DNA from 4 places in the Mesorhizobium sp. M1A.F.Ca.IN.020.03.2.1 genome. Region 2 is predicted to be linked to each of the others. Evidence: predicted binding sites of a transcription regulator. Region 2 holds the regulator's gene; each other region holds the start of a gene.

Region 1 (4,098 bases), on a different contig from region 2:
CGCGCGTGCCAAGGTCGACCCGGCGGAGGTGGACGAAGTCATCCTCGGTCAGGTGCTGACCGCCGCTCAGGGCCAGAACCCGGCCCGCCAGGCTTCCATCAATGCCGGTCTGCCCAAGGAGACGACTGCTTGGGGCCTCAACCAGGTTTGCGGCTCGGGCTTGAGGGCCATTGCGCTCGGCATGCAGCAGATCGCCACCGGCGACGCCAAGGTGATCGTCGCCGGCGGCCAGGAATCGATGTCGCTGTCGCCGCACGCCCAGCACCTGCGCGCCGGCGTCAAGATGGGCGACTACAAGATGATCGATACCATGATCAAGGACGGCCTATGGGATGCCTTCAACGGCTACCATATGGGCAACACCGCCGAGAACGTCGCTCGTCACTTCCAGATCACCCGCGAAGTCCAGGACGAGTTCGCGCTGGCCTCGCAAAACAAGGCCGAGGCGGCGCAGAAGGCCGGTAAGTTCAAGGACGAGATCGTCGCCGTCACCATCAAGGGCAAGAAGGGCGACACCATCGTCGACCAGGACGAATATATCCGCCACGGCGCTACGCTGGATGCCATGACCAAGCTGAAGCCGGCCTTCGACAAGGACGGCACCGTCACCGCCGCCAATGCTTCGGGCATCAATGACGGAGCCGCCGGCGCGCTGCTGATGAGCGAGGCCGAGGCTGCCAGGCGCGGCATCACCCCACTGGTCCGCATCGCCTCCTGGGCGACCGCCGGCGTCGATCCGGCGATCATGGGCACCGGCCCGATCCCGGCCTCGAAGCGGGCGCTGGAAAAGGCCGGCTGGTCGGCCAAGGACCTCGATCTCGTCGAGGCCAACGAGGCCTTCGCCGCGCAGGCCTGCGCCGTCAACAAGGGCATGGGCTGGGATCCCTCGATCGTCAACGTCAATGGCGGCGCCATCGCCATCGGCCATCCGATCGGCGCCTCGGGCGCCCGCGTGTTCAACACGCTGGTCTACGAGATGCGTCGCCGCGGCGCAAAGAAGGGCCTCGCGACGCTTTGCATCGGCGGCGGCATGGGCGTTGCGATGTGTGTGGAAGCCTTGAACTGAGCGAGCGGCGAACTGAGCGAATAGCGAATGAGGAGTAGCGAACAGGGGAAATAGCGTTGCGCGACGGGCTATCGGATCCCTACTCGCTCTTCGCCACTCCCTATTCGTTCTTCCGACCAAAGGGAGGAAATGCATGAGCAAGGTAGCAATCGTCACGGGCGGATCGCGCGGCATCGGTGCGGCGATATCGGTGGCCCTGAAGAATGCCGGCTATTCGGTCGCCGCGAACTATGCCGGCAATGACGAGGCGGCCCAGAAATTCAAGGCCGAGACCGGCATCCCCGTCTACAAATGGTCGGTTGCCGATTATGACGCTTGCGCCGCAGGCATCGCCCAAGTCGAGGCTGATCTCGGCCCGGTCTCGGTGCTGGTCAACAATGCCGGCATCACCCGCGACACCATGTTCCACAAGATGACCCGCGAACAGTGGAAGGAGGTCATCGACACCAACCTTTCCGGCGTCTTCAACATGACGCATCCGCTATGGAACGGCATGCGCGATAGGAAGTTCGGCCGCGTCATCACCATCTCCTCGATCAACGGCCAGAAAGGCCAGATGGGCCAGGTCAATTATTCGGCCTCGAAAGCCGGCGACATCGGCTTCACCAAGGCGCTTGCCCAGGAAGGCGCCCGCGCAGGCATCACCGTCAACGTTGTTTGCCCCGGCTACATCGCCACCGACATGGTCATGGCCGTGCCGGAAAAAGTGCGGGAATCGATCATCGCTCAGATCCCGGTCGGCCGTCTCGGCGAGCCGGAGGAGATTGCGCGCTGCGTTGTCTTCCTCGCCTCCGAAGACGCAGGCTTCATCACCGGCTCGACGATAAGCGCCAATGGCGGCCAGTATTTCGCCTGAGATCTTGTTCGGCTGAACTCTTCTGACACCGATGGCAGGCGGCCCGCCGCAAACGGGCCGCCTGTTTTTGTCTGCGCTCCGGCAGCACCGGGTGGGCATGCCTCAATTTGGCACGCAAAAGTTAACAGCCTCCCCGCGCCCTGTGGGAAACCCGGTTCACAAGCTGTGGATTTTCGGTGCACAAGCTTTGGACAACACCATATCTAGGGGTGAACAAAACAGGAAGTTTTGCAGATCGCTGATTCGTCGCCGATTCGTTCCGGCTTTGGCCGAGAAGTTAACGCGCCGCGCCGGAAATAGGCGCGAACAAGATTAACGCCGGTTAGGAAAGATCAACCATTTCACAATGTTGGCGGCCGCGCTCGAGTCCGTCGCGGTCGCTCCCCCGCAAAGGTTAACGACGCTCCGGAACCAGCGCGAGCCAAGCACGAAACGGGCCAGTTCACAGATTCAGCATGTGGTGAGACTCATGGTCAAAAAATCCACATATAGCCGTGAACAAAACCTGAATCAGAGCGAGTCAGTGATTCGTCGCCGATTCGTTCCAGACTCGTTCCAACGGTTAATCGGCCGCGGATTTTGACCTTGCCTGTCGTCGCGCCATCTCTTGATGGGAACATTCCGCTTTCGCTTCGCGTCTGAAATCCCTATGTGTGCCCTGTCACACGCGGCGGCACCGCCGCGTCCCCGACAACAAGCGGCAGAAAGCCTCATTTCCGAGCCGATGAATATCCAGCCGAAACCCTCCCAGCCGCTGATCCTTTCCGGCCGCGACGTAACGGCCGTGCTCGGCCCCACTAACACCGGCAAGACCCATCTCGCCATCGAGCGCATGGTGTCGCACGACACCGGCATCATCGGTCTGCCGCTGAGGCTCCTTGCCCGCGAGGTCTATACGCGCGTCTGCGAGAAGGTCGGCGCCAGCAAGGTGGCGCTGATCACCGGCGAAGAGAAGATCGTGCCGGCGAGCGCGAGATATTCCGTCTGCACCGTGGAAGCGATGCCGCGAGAGACCGATGCCGCCTTCGTCGCCATCGACGAGGTGCAGCTCGCCGGCGACCTCGAACGCGGCCACATCTTCACCCACCGCATCCTGCATCTGCGCGGCCGCCAGGAGACGCTGCTTCTGGGCGCCGCCACCATGCACGGCATCCTGCAACGCCTGCTGAAGGGCGTCTCGGTGGTGACGCGGCCGCGGCTGTCGCATCTTGCCTACGCCGGCTCGAAGAAGCTCACCCGCCTGCCGCGGCGCACGGCGATCGTCGCCTTCTCCGCCGACGAGGTCTATGCCATCGCCGAATTGATCCGCCGCCAGCAGGGCGGTGCTGCCGTCGTTCTCGGCGCGCTCAGTCCCCGCACCCGCAATGCCCAGGTGGAGATCTTCCAGTCGGGCGACGTCGACTATCTAGTCGCCACCGATGCCATCGGCATGGGCCTGAACCTCGACCTCGAGCACGTCGCCTTCGCCCAGAACCGCAAGTTCGACGGCTACCAATACCGCAACCTGACCGCCGCCGAGCTAGGCCAGATCGCGGGGCGTTCCGGCCGACACCTGCGCGACGGCACCTTCGGCGTCACCGGCCAGGTCGATCCGTTCGACGAGGATCTGGTCAAGAAGATCGAGGGGCACGATTTCGACCCGGTGAAGGTGCTGCAGTGGCGCACCGCCGATTTCGATTTTGCCAGCCTCGATGCCCTGAAACGCTCGATCGAGACCAACGCGCCGGTCGAAGGGCTGACCCGGGCATTGCCGGCGGTCGACGCTCAGGCGCTGGAACATTTGTCGCGCGACGGCGACATCAGGACGCTAGCCACCGGCAGGGAGCGCGTGGCGCTGCTGTGGGAGGCCTGCGCGCTGCCGGACTACCGCAAGATCGCGCCCGCCCAGCATGCCGACCTCATCGCCTCGATCTATATGGACCTTGTACGCCATGGCCATGTCGATGAGAATTACATGGCCGAGCAGGTGCGGCGGGCCGACACCACGGATGGTGATATCGACACGCTGTCGCACCGGATCGCCCAGATCCGCACCTGGACCTTCGTCTCCAACCGACCGGGCTGGCTGGCCGATCAGCTACACTGGCAGGAAAAGACGCGCGAAATCGAAGACAGATTGTCGGATGCGCTGCATGAGCGGTTGACGAAACGCTTCGTAGACCGCAGGACTTCCGTC
Region 2 (4,098 bases):
CGGCTGCTGGTCAGCGAGAGCGGCATCTTCACCCATCAGGACTGCCGCCGGCTGGAAAAGAGCAAGATCGGCACCTTCCTCGTTGGCGAAAGCCTGATGCGGCAGGCCGACGTGGCCGCCGCGACCGCCCTTCTGCTGACGGGCAAGGCGCCGGCCGAGGCCGTTTGAGGATGCCCGCGCTTACGCATCTCGGCGCCAAGGGCGAAGCCAACATGGTCGATGTCGGCGGCAAGGCCGAGACGACGCGCACGGCCATCGCCGAAGGGTATGTCACCATGCAGCCGGAAACGCTGGAGATGATCCTGGCCGGCGACGCCAAGAAAGGCGACGTGCTTGGCACGGCGCGCCTCGCCGGCATCATGGCGGCCAAGAAGACGCATGAGCTCATCCCGCTTTGCCATCCCCTCCTTCTCACCAAGGTTGCCGTCGAGATCGAGCCCGATCGCGCGCTTCCCGGCCTGAGGGTCACCGCGCTTGCCAGGGTTACCGGCAAGACCGGGGTCGAAATGGAGGCGCTGACCGCGGCGTCGGTTGCCTGCCTCACCATCTACGACATGGCCAAGGCAGCGGACCGCGCCATGGCGATTTCCGGCATCAGGCTGGTCGAGAAAACCGGCGGCAAGTCGGGCGACTACAAGGTAGGTCCTTAGCATGGCTTTGCTTCCGGTCGCCGAGGCGCTCCAACGCCTGTTGGACGGCGCGACCGCGCTGCCAGGCGAAAGCGTGCCGCTGGCCGACGCGTCCGGTCGGGTGCTGGCCGACCCCGTGGTGGCTCTGCGCACCCAGCCGCCCTTCAATGCGTCGGCGATGGACGGCTATGCCGTGCGGGCCGCCGACGTAGCCTCGGCGCCGGCGCGGCTCTCCGTGATCGGCATGGCGCCCGCCGGGCGTGGCTTCACCGGCTCTGTCGGCAAGGGCGAGGCCGTGCGCATCTTCACCGGCGCGCCGCTCCCCGAAGGCGCCGATACCATCGTTATCCAGGAGAATGTCCGCGATCTCGGCGGCGGCGGCATCGAAGTGACCGAGCCGACCGTGGAGGGACGAAACGTCCGTCGCCGCGGCCTCGACTTCTGCGAGGGCGACCTGCTCCTCGAAAAAGGCCGCCAGCTCGATCCGGCGGCGCTTTCGCTGGCGGCATCGGCCAACCATCCGAGTCTCAACGTGGTGCGGCAGCCGCTGCTCGCCATCATCGCCACCGGCGATGAATTGCTGCCGCCGGGCAGCGCGCTCGGCCCCGACCAGATCATCTCGTCGAATGCCTGTGGCGTCACAGCTACGGCCCAGTCGGTCGGCGCGCGCGCGCTCGACCTCGGCATTGCCGCCGACCGCAAGGACGCGATCGCGGCCCTGGTCAAGAAGGCGGTCAAGGCCGGCGCCGACGTCATCGTCACGCTTGGCGGCGCCTCCGTCGGCGACCACGACTTGATCCATGACGTGCTGACCGGCGAAGGCATGCAGCTCGACTTCTGGAAGATCGCCATGCGTCCCGGCAAGCCGCTGATGTTTGGCCGGCTCGGCGACATTCGCTGCATCGGCCTGCCCGGCAATCCGGTCGCAAGCCTGGTCTGCTCGCAGCTGTTCCTGAAGCCGCTTCTGGCGCGGCTGGGCGGCCGGTCCTGCCGTCAGGAAATCCGCACGGCCCGGTTAGGCGTCGCAATGCACGCCAACGATCTCAGGCAGGACTATGTGCGCGCCGTGGTCCGCGAAGATGCGGGGGGGTTGATCGCAACACCGTTCGGCACCCAGGATTCCTCGATGTTGAGGATGCTCGCCGATGCCAATGGCCTGATCGTGCGCCAACCCTTCGCACCGGCGGCTGAAGCCGGCGAGGAGTGCACCGTTCTGATGTTACGCTGAACAAAACGTCAACACATTCACTAAACTTTAAACGGTTGCGGAACACAACTGGAACAGATAGTGTTTGTTCTGGGTTTGTTTTTCTGATTCTGGTTTCAGAACCCATGGGGGCCGCCATGCTGACGCGCAAACAACATGAACTGCTGATGTTCATCCATGAACGGCTCAAGGAAAGCGGCATTCCGCCGTCTTTCGATGAGATGAAGGAAGCGCTCGACCTTGCCTCGAAATCGGGCATCCACCGCCTGATCACGGCGCTGGAGGAGCGCGGTTTCATTCGCCGGCTTCCGAACCGGGCGCGTGCCCTTGAAGTGCTGCGCCTACCTGACTCGATCGCGCCCGGCCTCAATGCGGCGAAGAAGTTCTCGCCGAGCGTCATCCAGGGCGGCCAAGGCAATCTCGGCCGCCAGATCAAACCCGCGGCGCCCGCCCGCACGCCGACGCCCAGCAATGACGACGACGCCGTTTCAGCCGTCTCCATCCCGGTGATGGGTCGCATTGCCGCCGGCGTGCCGATCGACGCCATCCAGCACCAGACGCATTCGATCACAGTGCCGCCGGACATGATCGCGGGCGGCGAGCACTACGCGCTCGAGGTCAAAGGCGATTCGATGATCGAGGCCGGCATCTTCGACGGCGACACGGTCATCATCCGCAACGCCAGCACTGCGAGCCCCGGGGAGATCGTCGTGGCGCTGGTCGATGACGAGGAGGCGACGCTGAAGCGCTTCCGCCGCAAGGGCGCCTCCATCGCGCTCGAGGCTGCCAATCCGGCCTATGAGACGCGCATCTTCGGTCCCGATCGCGTCAAGGTTCAGGGCAAGCTCGTCGGGCTCATCCGCCGCTACTGAGGGGGCTGTGGCTTGGCCTCCGGCTTCTCGGGCTTCTTGTAAGGCGCCAACCCCCTCGCCTCACGCGAGTAGCGCCGCTGTTCGTGCCAAGGGCGGTACGGTTTTTCGACGGCGTATTGAATGGTTGCTCGCGCCGTCGCCGATTGCGGATCGAAGAAGACGGCGGCACTGCCGTCGCGCGCGAGCTGCCGCTTGGTGACGACGAGGATACGTGGATCGTGGCAGGGATTGTAGGCCGTGGCGTCGTTGATGACGATGAGGTCTGCGAAGTCGCAGGCAGGCCGGGCAGCTTCGCGGTTCTCGGCGAGCGCGACGATCGCGCCTGATGGATGCCGGCCAATGCAGAGATCGCCCGTGCAGTAAAAGGGCGATCCAGGCGGCAGGTCGACCGGATCGGCCAAGTCCAGCGTGCCCTTGGCGAATGTCTCCGGCGGCACGATCGTTTCGGCCTTGAGCGCACGTTTCCAGTTATCGGTGGTGAACTCGTTGGAGCGGGCGCGATTGATGGCGAGTTCGCCGCCGCCGATCGGCATCGCCACCAGATGCGCGTCCTCCGAGATCAGCAGGTCCGGCGTGCGCACCTGCGGGATGATCATCACGGCCGCGGCAGCGAAAGGAATTGCGGCCAGCCTGAGCCAGGTAGTCGCCATCGTGGCGATGACGAGCGCGATCGTCGCCAGCAGCACCGAATGGATCGAGATCAGGCCCACGGCATCGACCGGCGACCACTCCGAAATCCACGCCGAGATCGCGATCATCGCCGCCAGGCCCTTGCCCATCAAATAGAGGAAGGGCCCGTCGAAGCCGAACGGCATCATGACCGCGCTGGCGACGGCGAGAAACATCACGATCGTGACGATCGGCATGATCGCGAGATTGGCCAGCAGGCTGAGCGGCGAGACGCGCTGGAAATGCCAGATGGCAAACAGCGCCGTGGCACTTCCGGCAATGATCGACGTCATTGCGGCGCCACCTGCTCCGACTGCCAGTTTGTGCGACATGAACCGCAGGAACGAACGCTTGTCCGGCGGCGCTCTCACCTTGCCGGCGCGGTAGTCGGACCAGCCGGCATAGGCGCCGACAAGGGCGGCGGTTGCCGCGAACGACATCTGAAAGCTCGGGCCAACCACTTCATGCGGCGACACCAGGATGACGGCGATGGCCGAGATCGCCAAGTTGCGCATCGTCAGCGCGGCGCGGTCGAAAAGCACGGCGATCAGCATGACGGCCAGCATGATGAAGCTTCGCTCGGCGGCGACCACCACGCCGGAGATGACGAGATAGGCGGCGATCGACATAAGCGCGATTGTCGCGGCATATTTCTTCACCGGCCGGCGTGACGAAAAATCCGGGAACAGCGCAAAGGCGCCGCGCAGCAGAAGCATGACCG
Region 3 (4,098 bases), on a different contig from region 2:
TCGCTGAATACGGTTTTGTCATGGCAGGATTAGCAAGCGGGCCGTGCTTGTCGAGAGCGCGCAAAGGCCGCCAGTCGTGAAAGCTGGCGTCAAGACCGAACCGTCCCGAGCGCCGCCGCTCGCATGGCATGCCGCAGCCGTGATCTTGGGATGAAAGGAAGCATGACCGCCGTGATGCGCGGCCTCTGCGGCTCGACCAACCACCAGCCTTCGTTGCGGAGGCGCCGGGGCAGGGGACCAGCGGGATCTGTGATGTGTTCGCATGCCGCCTGTTTCGCCGGCGGCTGCGGAAAGCGCGCGGCGGATTGGAGGAGGTTTTCCGCAAGGATTTGCAGATTTCGTGCAGGAGCAAAGTCGTTTCAGGCTGGCGCCGCCTCTCACCTGCCTGCCGGCATCCTCTCCCCGTATAGTGACGGGGAGAGGGGCGCTGCCATCGCCGGCTTCGCCAATCGCCAGCATTGCAGGAGCCGACATCGCGGCCAGGCCCTTTCTCCCCGTCACTATACGGGGAGAAATGCCCGGCAGGGCAATGAGGGGCGGCGCCGGCTTCGACAATTAGCCAGAACGCAAATGAGTTCTATGGTGCCGCGCCTTGCCTCGCCCGCTGCAAGCCGGCATAGATCGGTCATGACCTCTGACACCTACCGCCCGCGCCGCTCGGTGCTCTACGTGCCCGCTTCGAACGACAAGGCGCTGGCCAAGATCCCGTCCTTGGCCTGCGATACCGTCATCATCGACCTCGAGGATGGCGTGGCGCTGGCCGACAAGGTTTCCGCCCGCGACAAGCTGACCGGCATCCTCGCCGCGCGGCCGGCGCGCCGCTGCGAGATGGTGGTGCGCATCAATCCGCTCGGCAGTGAATGGGGCATCGACGACCTGTTGACCGTCGCCAAGGCAGAGCCCGACGGCATTCTTTTGCCCAAGATCGGAACGCCGCGCGACATCCTCGAGGCCGGCGACCTGCTCGACGACAATTTCGCGCCGGATATCGTGAAACTGTGGGCGATGATCGAGACGCCCAAGGCGCTGCTCAACGTCGGCGCCATCGCCGAGCTTGGCCGCGATCCCGCCTCCCGCCTCGCTTGTTTCGTCGCCGGAACGAACGATCTGGTGAAGGCAACCGGCATTCTGGCGACGCCCGACCGGCGCTATCTCACGCCCTGGCCGCTGCAGCTTGTGCTCGCCGCCCGCGCCGGCGGCCTCGACGTGATCGACGGCGTCGCCAACGACTTTCGCGACCTCGACGCCCTCGCGCGGGAATGCGCCGACGCGGCCGCCATGGGTTTCGACGGCAAATCGCTGATCCACCCCGCCCAGATCGAGCCGGCGAACCGCGCCTTTGCGCCGGCGCCGGAGGCCCTGGCCAGGGCGCGCGCGATCAGGGAGGCGTTCTCACGGCCCGAAAATGCCGGCAAAAGCGTCATTGCGCTGGACGGCCGCATGGTCGAGCGGCTGCATCTGGCGGAAGCCGAGAAACTTCTGGCGAAGGCCGCAATCATCGGCGCATGATGCGCTCGAGCGATTCCAGCAAAGATAGACAAGCATTGGTCACGACAGGGTCGAAAATGAAACTCTACCGCTTTCTGTCCGGTCCGGACGATTCCACTTTCTGCCATAAGGTGACGGCGGCCCTGAACAAGGGCTGGCACCTGTTCGGCTCGCCGACCTATGCCTATGACAAGACGACCAAGTCGATGCGCTGCGGCCAGGCCGTGGTGAAGGATATCGAGGGCCAGGAATACACCTCGGACACCAAGCTCAGCGATTGGTAGGAAAGGGCGGCAGCCCTCTCATTCGTCACCCCGCCGCTGCCTGCTCGGCCGCTTCCTCGATCCGCTCCATGTCGTCGTCCGACAGGCCGAAATGGTGGCCGATTTCGTGGATCAGCACGTGGGTGACGATGTCGCCCAGCGTCTCCTCGTTCTCGGCCCAATAGTCGAGGATGGCGCGGCGGTAGAGCGTGATGCGGTTCGGCCCCTCGCCGGTTTGCGGGTTCCAGCGCTCGGCGATGCCCCGCCCCTCGAACAGGCCAAGCAGGTCGAAGGGCGTCTCCAGCGACAGGTCGTCCATGATCTCGTCGGTCGGAAAATCGGCGATCTGGATGATGATCTCGCCGGTGAGCTTGCGGAACTCCTCCGGCAGATGGGCGTAGGCCTCCAGCGCCAGAAGTTCCATCTCATCCATCGATGGCGAGAGTTGGTCATGCCAGATGCGGGTCTTGTAGATGCGGGCCATGAGGTTTCCTTTGACCTCGGCATATAGGCTTTCGCGCCGGTGGAGGCAAATGGGCCCGGCTGGCTGGGTCTTGGAAGCTGAAAGACGAAGGAATAAATTCCTTGCGACTCCGCTTGACTCTTCCAGGCCCCTCTGGAATCTATAAGAACATAACAGGAACAACTACTGCCGGAAGTGAACGTCATGGCGATAAGCGCCGTGGCGCGGGAAACTGTTTTTGCCCTGCGCCGCCAGATCGCGAAGATCGAGGGAACGCTGCCCGAGCGCCTGGAAGCGCCGGCTTCCGGCGCGCCAAAAGCGATTCCAGGAACAGTGCGAAGCGGTTTTCCGTCCGGACTTGCGGAAAAACAAATAGCTGGCGATGCCGCGGGATCGGATGTCACCCCCGAAATCACCATCGTCCGGCGCGGCCTCGCTGTGGCCTCGCCGGATGCCTTCCTGCATACCGGCGTAGAACGCCTCGACACCGCCCTCGGCGGCGGCCTGCCCAAGGCGGCGCTCAGTGAAATCCATGGGCTGGAGACCCGCGATGCCGGCGCCGTGGCCGGCTTTGCGCTGTCGCTCGCCAGCCTGATCCTCCAACAGAAGCAGGGCCTGCCGGTCCTCTGGATCGGAACGGCGGAGATTTTCCGCGAGGCCGGCTTTCCCTATGCCAGGGGCCTCCACGCCTTCTTCGGCATCGAGCCCGAACAATTGCTGTTTTCCGAAGCGCCGAAACTGCTCGACGCGCTGTGGATCGCCGAGGAGGCCGCCCGCATGACGGCCTTCGCCGCCGTCATCCTCGAGATCCGCGGCAGCCCCCGGCTTCTCGACCTTACCGCGACGCGGCGGCTGCACGCCCGCGCCCAGAGCGCCGGCCGGCCAGTATTTTTGCTGCGTCAGGCCGGCCAGGCCGAGCCCACCGCGGCGCCCGTGCGCCTCATTGTTTCGGCAGCGCCCGCGGCGAGCCGCGAAACGCTCGCCGGCGCGCTGGCCGGCTCGATCGGCCGCCCCGCCTTCACCGTCGATATCGGCAAGAGCCGCACGGCCCTGCCCGGACAATTCACACTGGAGTGGAACCCCGATGAGCACGCTTTTGCCGAAAGAAGGCCCGAGGAAGAGCGGGCAACGAATTCTGTCGCTGTGGTTCCCCTATCTTTGCGCGGAGCGGATCCTGCGCCAGCGTCTGGGGCGGTCCTGGCGTTCCCGGCCCTCGCATCCCCTGCCCCCATCTTACCCACCGCTTGTGATCAGCCATCGCGACAGCAACGCCCAGCGCATCGCAGCCCTCGACGAGCGGGCTGAGGCGCTGAAGCTGAAGCGCGGCATGGGCATTGCCGACGCGCGCGCCATGCATCCGTCGATCGATGTGGTGGAGGCCGACCCGGAAGCCGACCGCCGCCTGCTCGAAGGCCTCGCCGACTGGTGCGACCGCTACACGCCGCTGGTGGCGATCGACGGCGAGGACGGGCTGTTTCTCGACGTCACCGGCTGCACGCACCTGTTTGGTGGCGAGCGGGCCATGCAGGACGAGATCCTCACCCGTTTCTTCCAGCAGGGTTTCGATGTTCGCGCCGGCCTCGCCTCGACGCCGGGCGCCGCCTGGGCGGCGGCGCGCTTCCACGGCGACCGCATCGTTGCCGGCGGCGAGGAGGCGGCGCTGCTTTCGCCCCTGCCGCTTTCGGCGCTGCGCATCGCGCCGGAAACCCGCGCCAGCCTGGAAAGCGTCGGCCTGCGCACGGCGGGGGCGGTGATGGCCGCACCCCGCGCGCCGCTCGCCCGCCGCTTCGGCGCCACCTTGCTTCTGCGCCTCGACCAGGCGCTCGGCCGGCTCGACGAGGCGGTGTCGCCGCGCCTTCCCGTGGCGCCGCTCTCGGTCGAGCG
Region 4 (4,098 bases), on a different contig from region 2:
GGAAATCCGCGCCAGGGACCTTACGCCGCCTGCGCCATGCGCTCCGCGCTCATGCGGTAGGAGATCGCCTCGGCGAGATGGATGCGGCCGACGGTTTCGCTGGCGTCGAGATCGGCGAGCGTCCGCGCGACCTTCAGCACGCGGTGATAGGCTCGCGCCGAGAAGGCGAGCTTTTCGCTGGCGTCCTTGAGCAGCGTCAGCCCGGCGGCGTCGGGCCTGGCGATCGCCTCGACGACCGAAGGCGGGCAGTGCGCGTTGGTGGTGGCCGCCGCACCCAGCCTTTCCAGCCGCTCGCGCTGCATGGCCCGGGCGCGCGCCACGCGCTGCGCCACAGCGGCGCTGGTCTCGGCCTTGTCCGGCCGGATCAGGTCGCTTGCCGAGACCGCCGGCACCTCGATCCTGAGATCGATGCGGTCGAGCAGCGGGCCGGAAATGCGCGCCTGGTATTCGGTGCGGCAGCGCTCGCCGCGCAGGCAGCGATAGCCGGGCTCGCCCGACATGCCGCAGCGGCACGGGTTCATCGCCGCCACCAGCTGGATGCGCGCCGGATAGGTGACGCGGTGGTTGGCGCGCGCGATCACGCAGTCGCCGGTCTCCAGCGGCTGGCGCAGCGCGTCCAACGTCTGCGGCGTGAATTCCGGGAACTCGTCGAGGAACAGCACGCCGTGATGCGCAAGCGACACTTCGCCCGGCCGCACGCGCAAGCCGCCGCCCACCATCGCCGCCATCGACGCTGAATGATGTGGCGCGCGGAACGGCCGTCGGTCTGTCAGCTTGCCTTCGCCGAGCTCGCCCGCCACCGACGCGATCATCGAGACTTCGAGCAGCTCCTTCGGCGCCAGCGGCGGCAGGATCGAGGGCAGCCTTTGCGCCAGCATCGACTTGCCCGAGCCCGGCGGTCCGACCATCAGGAGATTGTGCCCGCCCGCCGCCGCCACTTCCAGCGCCCGCTTGGCGCTTTCCTGGCCCTTGATGTCGGCAAGGTCCGGCAGATCGCGCGCGGCGACCTGGATGCCGGCCTCGGGACGCGACAGCACCTGGGTGCCGCGAAAATGGTTGGCGATGGCGATCAGGCTGCGCGGCGCCAGGATATCGAAATCCTTGCCGGCCCAGGCTGCCTCCGGCCCGCAGGCGAACGGACAGATCAGCCCTTTGCCTTCGGCGTTGGCGCCGATCGCCGCCGGCAGCGCGCCGGCGACAGCGGCAATGGTGCCGTCGAGCGACAATTCGCCGAGCACGACATAGCTGGCCAGCATATCGCCAGGAATGGCGCCGAGCGCGGCCATCAATCCGAGCGCGATCGGCAGATCGTAATGGCTGCCTTCCTTGGGCAGGTCCGCCGGCGCGAGATTCACCGTCACCTTCTTCGACGGCATCGACAGGCCGGACGCATGAAGCGCGGCCTGCACGCGTTCCCGGCTCTCTGCCACCGCCTTGTCCGGCAAACCGACGATCTGCATCCCGACCTTGCCCGGCGCGATCATCACCTGGACATCGACCGGCACGGCCTCGATGCCCTGGAAAGCCACCGTGCGAACCCGCGCTACCATCTTGTCTCAAGCCCCCGGATACCGGCTCGCTCGCCGGTCCTGCGATCAGGCGGCGAGCGGGATCAGGTTAGACAACCACAGATTTGCAGCTTAAGCAAGAACATTACGGGAACATACGGTCCCGCCCACCGGGCAGCTGAGGGGCGCTACTTCCGCTTCCCTTCCACGCAGTCCCAGAACAGGGCAGCAATGTCCGCGCCGCCGAAGCGCCGCACCTCGCGCACGCCGGTCGGCGAGGTGACGTTGATCTCGGTCATGTAGTCGCCGATGACATCGATGCCGACGAGGATGAAGCCGCGTTCCCTGAGCGCCGGCCCGATGCGGGCACAGATCTCGCGTTCGCGCTCCGTCAGCTCGGTCTTCTCGGCGCGGCCGCCGACATGCATGTTGGAGCGCGAATCGTGCTCGGCCGGCACGCGGTTGATGGCGCCCACCGGCTCGCCGTCGATCAGGATGATGCGCTTGTCGCCCTTGCGCACGTCCTTGAGGTAGCGCTGCACGATATAGGGCTCGCGGAACAGTTGGCCGAACATTTCGAGCAGCGAGGCGAGGTTGCGGTCGGCCTCGTGCAGATGGAAGATGCCCGCCCCGCCATTGCCGTAGAGCGGCTTGACGATGATGTCGCCGAACTCCTTGCGAAAGGCGGCCACCTCCTGCGGATCCTTGGTGATCAGCGTCTCCGGCATCAGGTCCGGGAATTCGGTGACGAAGATCTTTTCCGGGCTGTTGCGCACCCAGGCCGGGTCATTGATCACCAGTGTCTTCGGATGGATGCGTTCCAAAATGTGGGTGGTGGTGATGTAGTTCATGTCGAAGGGCGGGTCCTGCCTGAGCAGCACCACGTCCATCTCCGACAGATCGGTGCGCACCGGCTCGCCCAGCGAATAATGGCTGCCCTTCTCGTCGCGCACCTGCATCTCCTCGGCGCGCGCGAACACCTTGCCGTCCCGCATCGACAGCCGGTCGGGCGTGTAGTGGAAAAGCTTGTGGCCGCGCCGCTGCGCTTCCAGCGACAGCGCGAACGTGGTGTCGCCGGCGATCGACACCGTCGAGACATGGTCCATCTGGACGGCGATTTTCAACGGCATCTCGGGTCTCCGGCAATCTCTGCCGCCGATATAGGGAAATCGGCGGCTTCTGCCAATCGGCCAGAGATTATCGGTCGAAGACCAGCCGGGAATAGCCGACGAAGGACAGCGCCATCGCGACCAGCGAGGCGACCGTCAGCGCCGCCAGCGGCGGCAGGGAGGGCAGCGCGAACAGAAGGGCACAATAGACGAGATAATTGACGATGCTGGTGGCGACGCCGACGCCGCCGTAACGCGCGCCTTCCTGCGCGATGCCTCGGCTCGACGGCGCAAAGGTCAGATGCCGGTTGATCTGCCAGGTGACGGTGAGCGCGAAGCCGATCGACAGCACGCGCGCCGCCAGCGGTCCGAGCGGCGTGACGGAAAGCAGCAGCCAGAGCGCGGCCGCATCGGCAACGAAGCCGATGCCGCCGGCAAGCACGAAGCGGGCAAGCCGGACCATCAGGCGGCTCGCGAGGCCTTGCCCGGCTCCCTCTTCGGGGAGGCCTCGCCGTTGAAGCCCGCGCGTCGCTCGGTGCGGCCGGCAGGGATGGAAAGATAGAAGATGCGCTTCTGTTCGGCCCGGCCGCGCGACACCGAATCGAGGATCAGCCCGGTGACCATCGCCAGCATGGACAAGAGGAGCAGGCCAACCGACAGCACCCAGGTCGGCATGCGCGGAACAAGTCCTGTCTCGGCGAACTCGATCAGCACCGGGATCATCAGCCCGATGCTGGCCGCCAGGAAGAACAGGGCAAACGTGCCGAAGAAACGCAGCGGCTGCGTCTCCTTCACCAACATGGCGAACATCCACAGGATCCTGGCGCCGTCTCTGAACGTCGACAGCTTCGACGATGAGCCTTCCGGGCGGCGGCCGTAGTCGAGCGCCATCTCGTTCACCGGCAGCTTGAGCTGCGAGGCATGGACCGACATCTCGGTCTCGATCTCGAAGCCGCCGGAAACCGCCGGGAAGCTCTTGACGAAGCGCCGCGAAAAGACCCGGTAGCCGGAAAAGATATCGGTGAAATCGGCGCCGAACAGGCCCTTGTAGAGCCGGTTGAAGATGCGGTTGCCGAAGGCGTGGCCGGAGCGGCCGGCGTCGTCGGTGACGCCCCGCCGGGTGCCCACCACCATGTCCGAGCGCTCGGTCAAGAGTGTGTTGATCAGCTCCGGCGCATCTTCCGGCGCGTAGGTGCCGTCGCCGTCCGCCATCACATAGATGTCGGCGTCGATGTCGGCGAACATGCGGCGCACGACATTGCCCTTGCCCTGGCGCGGTTCGCGCACGACGACCGCGCCGGCCGCGCGGGCCCTGAGCGCGGTCAGGTCCTTCGAATTGTTGTCGTAGACATAGATCGTCGCGGAGGACAGCGTCTCGCGGAAGCGCCGCACGACCTCACCGATCGTCAGCTCCTCATTGTAGCAGGGCAGGAGCACGGCGATCGCCGGCTCGTTGCGGACCTCGTGCGGCATGCCTGTCT

The links. The regulator LexA, encoded in region 2, represses DNA repair genes until DNA is damaged. The targets are predictions, from matches to a motif close to TGTTCNNNNTGTGTTCNG.
Region 1: EOA79_RS08885 (helicase-related protein) is a predicted target of LexA. The motif match lies at 2,463-2,480, and genes of this name have one in related genera.
Region 3: EOA79_RS27570 (metallopeptidase family protein) is a predicted target of LexA. The motif match lies at 2,379-2,396, and genes of this name have one in related genera.
Region 4: EOA79_RS10175 (YifB family Mg chelatase-like AAA ATPase) is a predicted target of LexA. The motif match lies at 1,647-1,664, and genes of this name have one in related genera.

Annotation. Positions count from the first base shown of each region.
Region 1 covers NZ_RZSV01000038.1:8,553-12,650, reverse strand. The annotation lists gene EOA79_RS08895 (acetyl-CoA C-acetyltransferase) at 1-1,066, shown strand, start outside; gene EOA79_RS08890 (beta-ketoacyl-ACP reductase) at 1,200-1,922, shown strand; gene EOA79_RS08885 (helicase-related protein) at 2,647-4,098, shown strand, end outside.
Region 2 covers NZ_RZSV01000238.1:3,321-7,418, forward strand. The annotation lists gene trpC (indole-3-glycerol phosphate synthase TrpC) at 1-168, shown strand, start outside; gene moaC (cyclic pyranopterin monophosphate synthase MoaC) at 171-650, shown strand; gene glp (gephyrin-like molybdotransferase Glp) at 652-1,857, shown strand; gene lexA (transcriptional repressor LexA) at 1,974-2,708, shown strand; partial or broken gene EOA79_RS26645 (ComEC/Rec2 family competence protein) at 2,702-4,098, opposite strand, start outside.
Region 3 covers NZ_RZSV01000262.1:516-4,613, reverse strand. The annotation lists gene EOA79_RS27580 (CoA ester lyase) at 628-1,509, shown strand; gene EOA79_RS27575 (DUF1737 domain-containing protein) at 1,566-1,772, shown strand; gene EOA79_RS27570 (metallopeptidase family protein) at 1,798-2,235, opposite strand; gene EOA79_RS33805 (hypothetical protein) at 2,419-3,519, shown strand; partial or broken gene EOA79_RS27560 (DNA polymerase Y family protein) at 3,461-4,098, shown strand, end outside.
Region 4 covers NZ_RZSV01000046.1:3,009-7,106, forward strand. The annotation lists gene EOA79_RS10175 (YifB family Mg chelatase-like AAA ATPase) at 21-1,550, opposite strand; gene gshB (glutathione synthase) at 1,697-2,638, opposite strand; gene EOA79_RS10185 (GtrA family protein) at 2,706-3,080, opposite strand; gene EOA79_RS10190 (glycosyltransferase) at 3,080-4,090, opposite strand.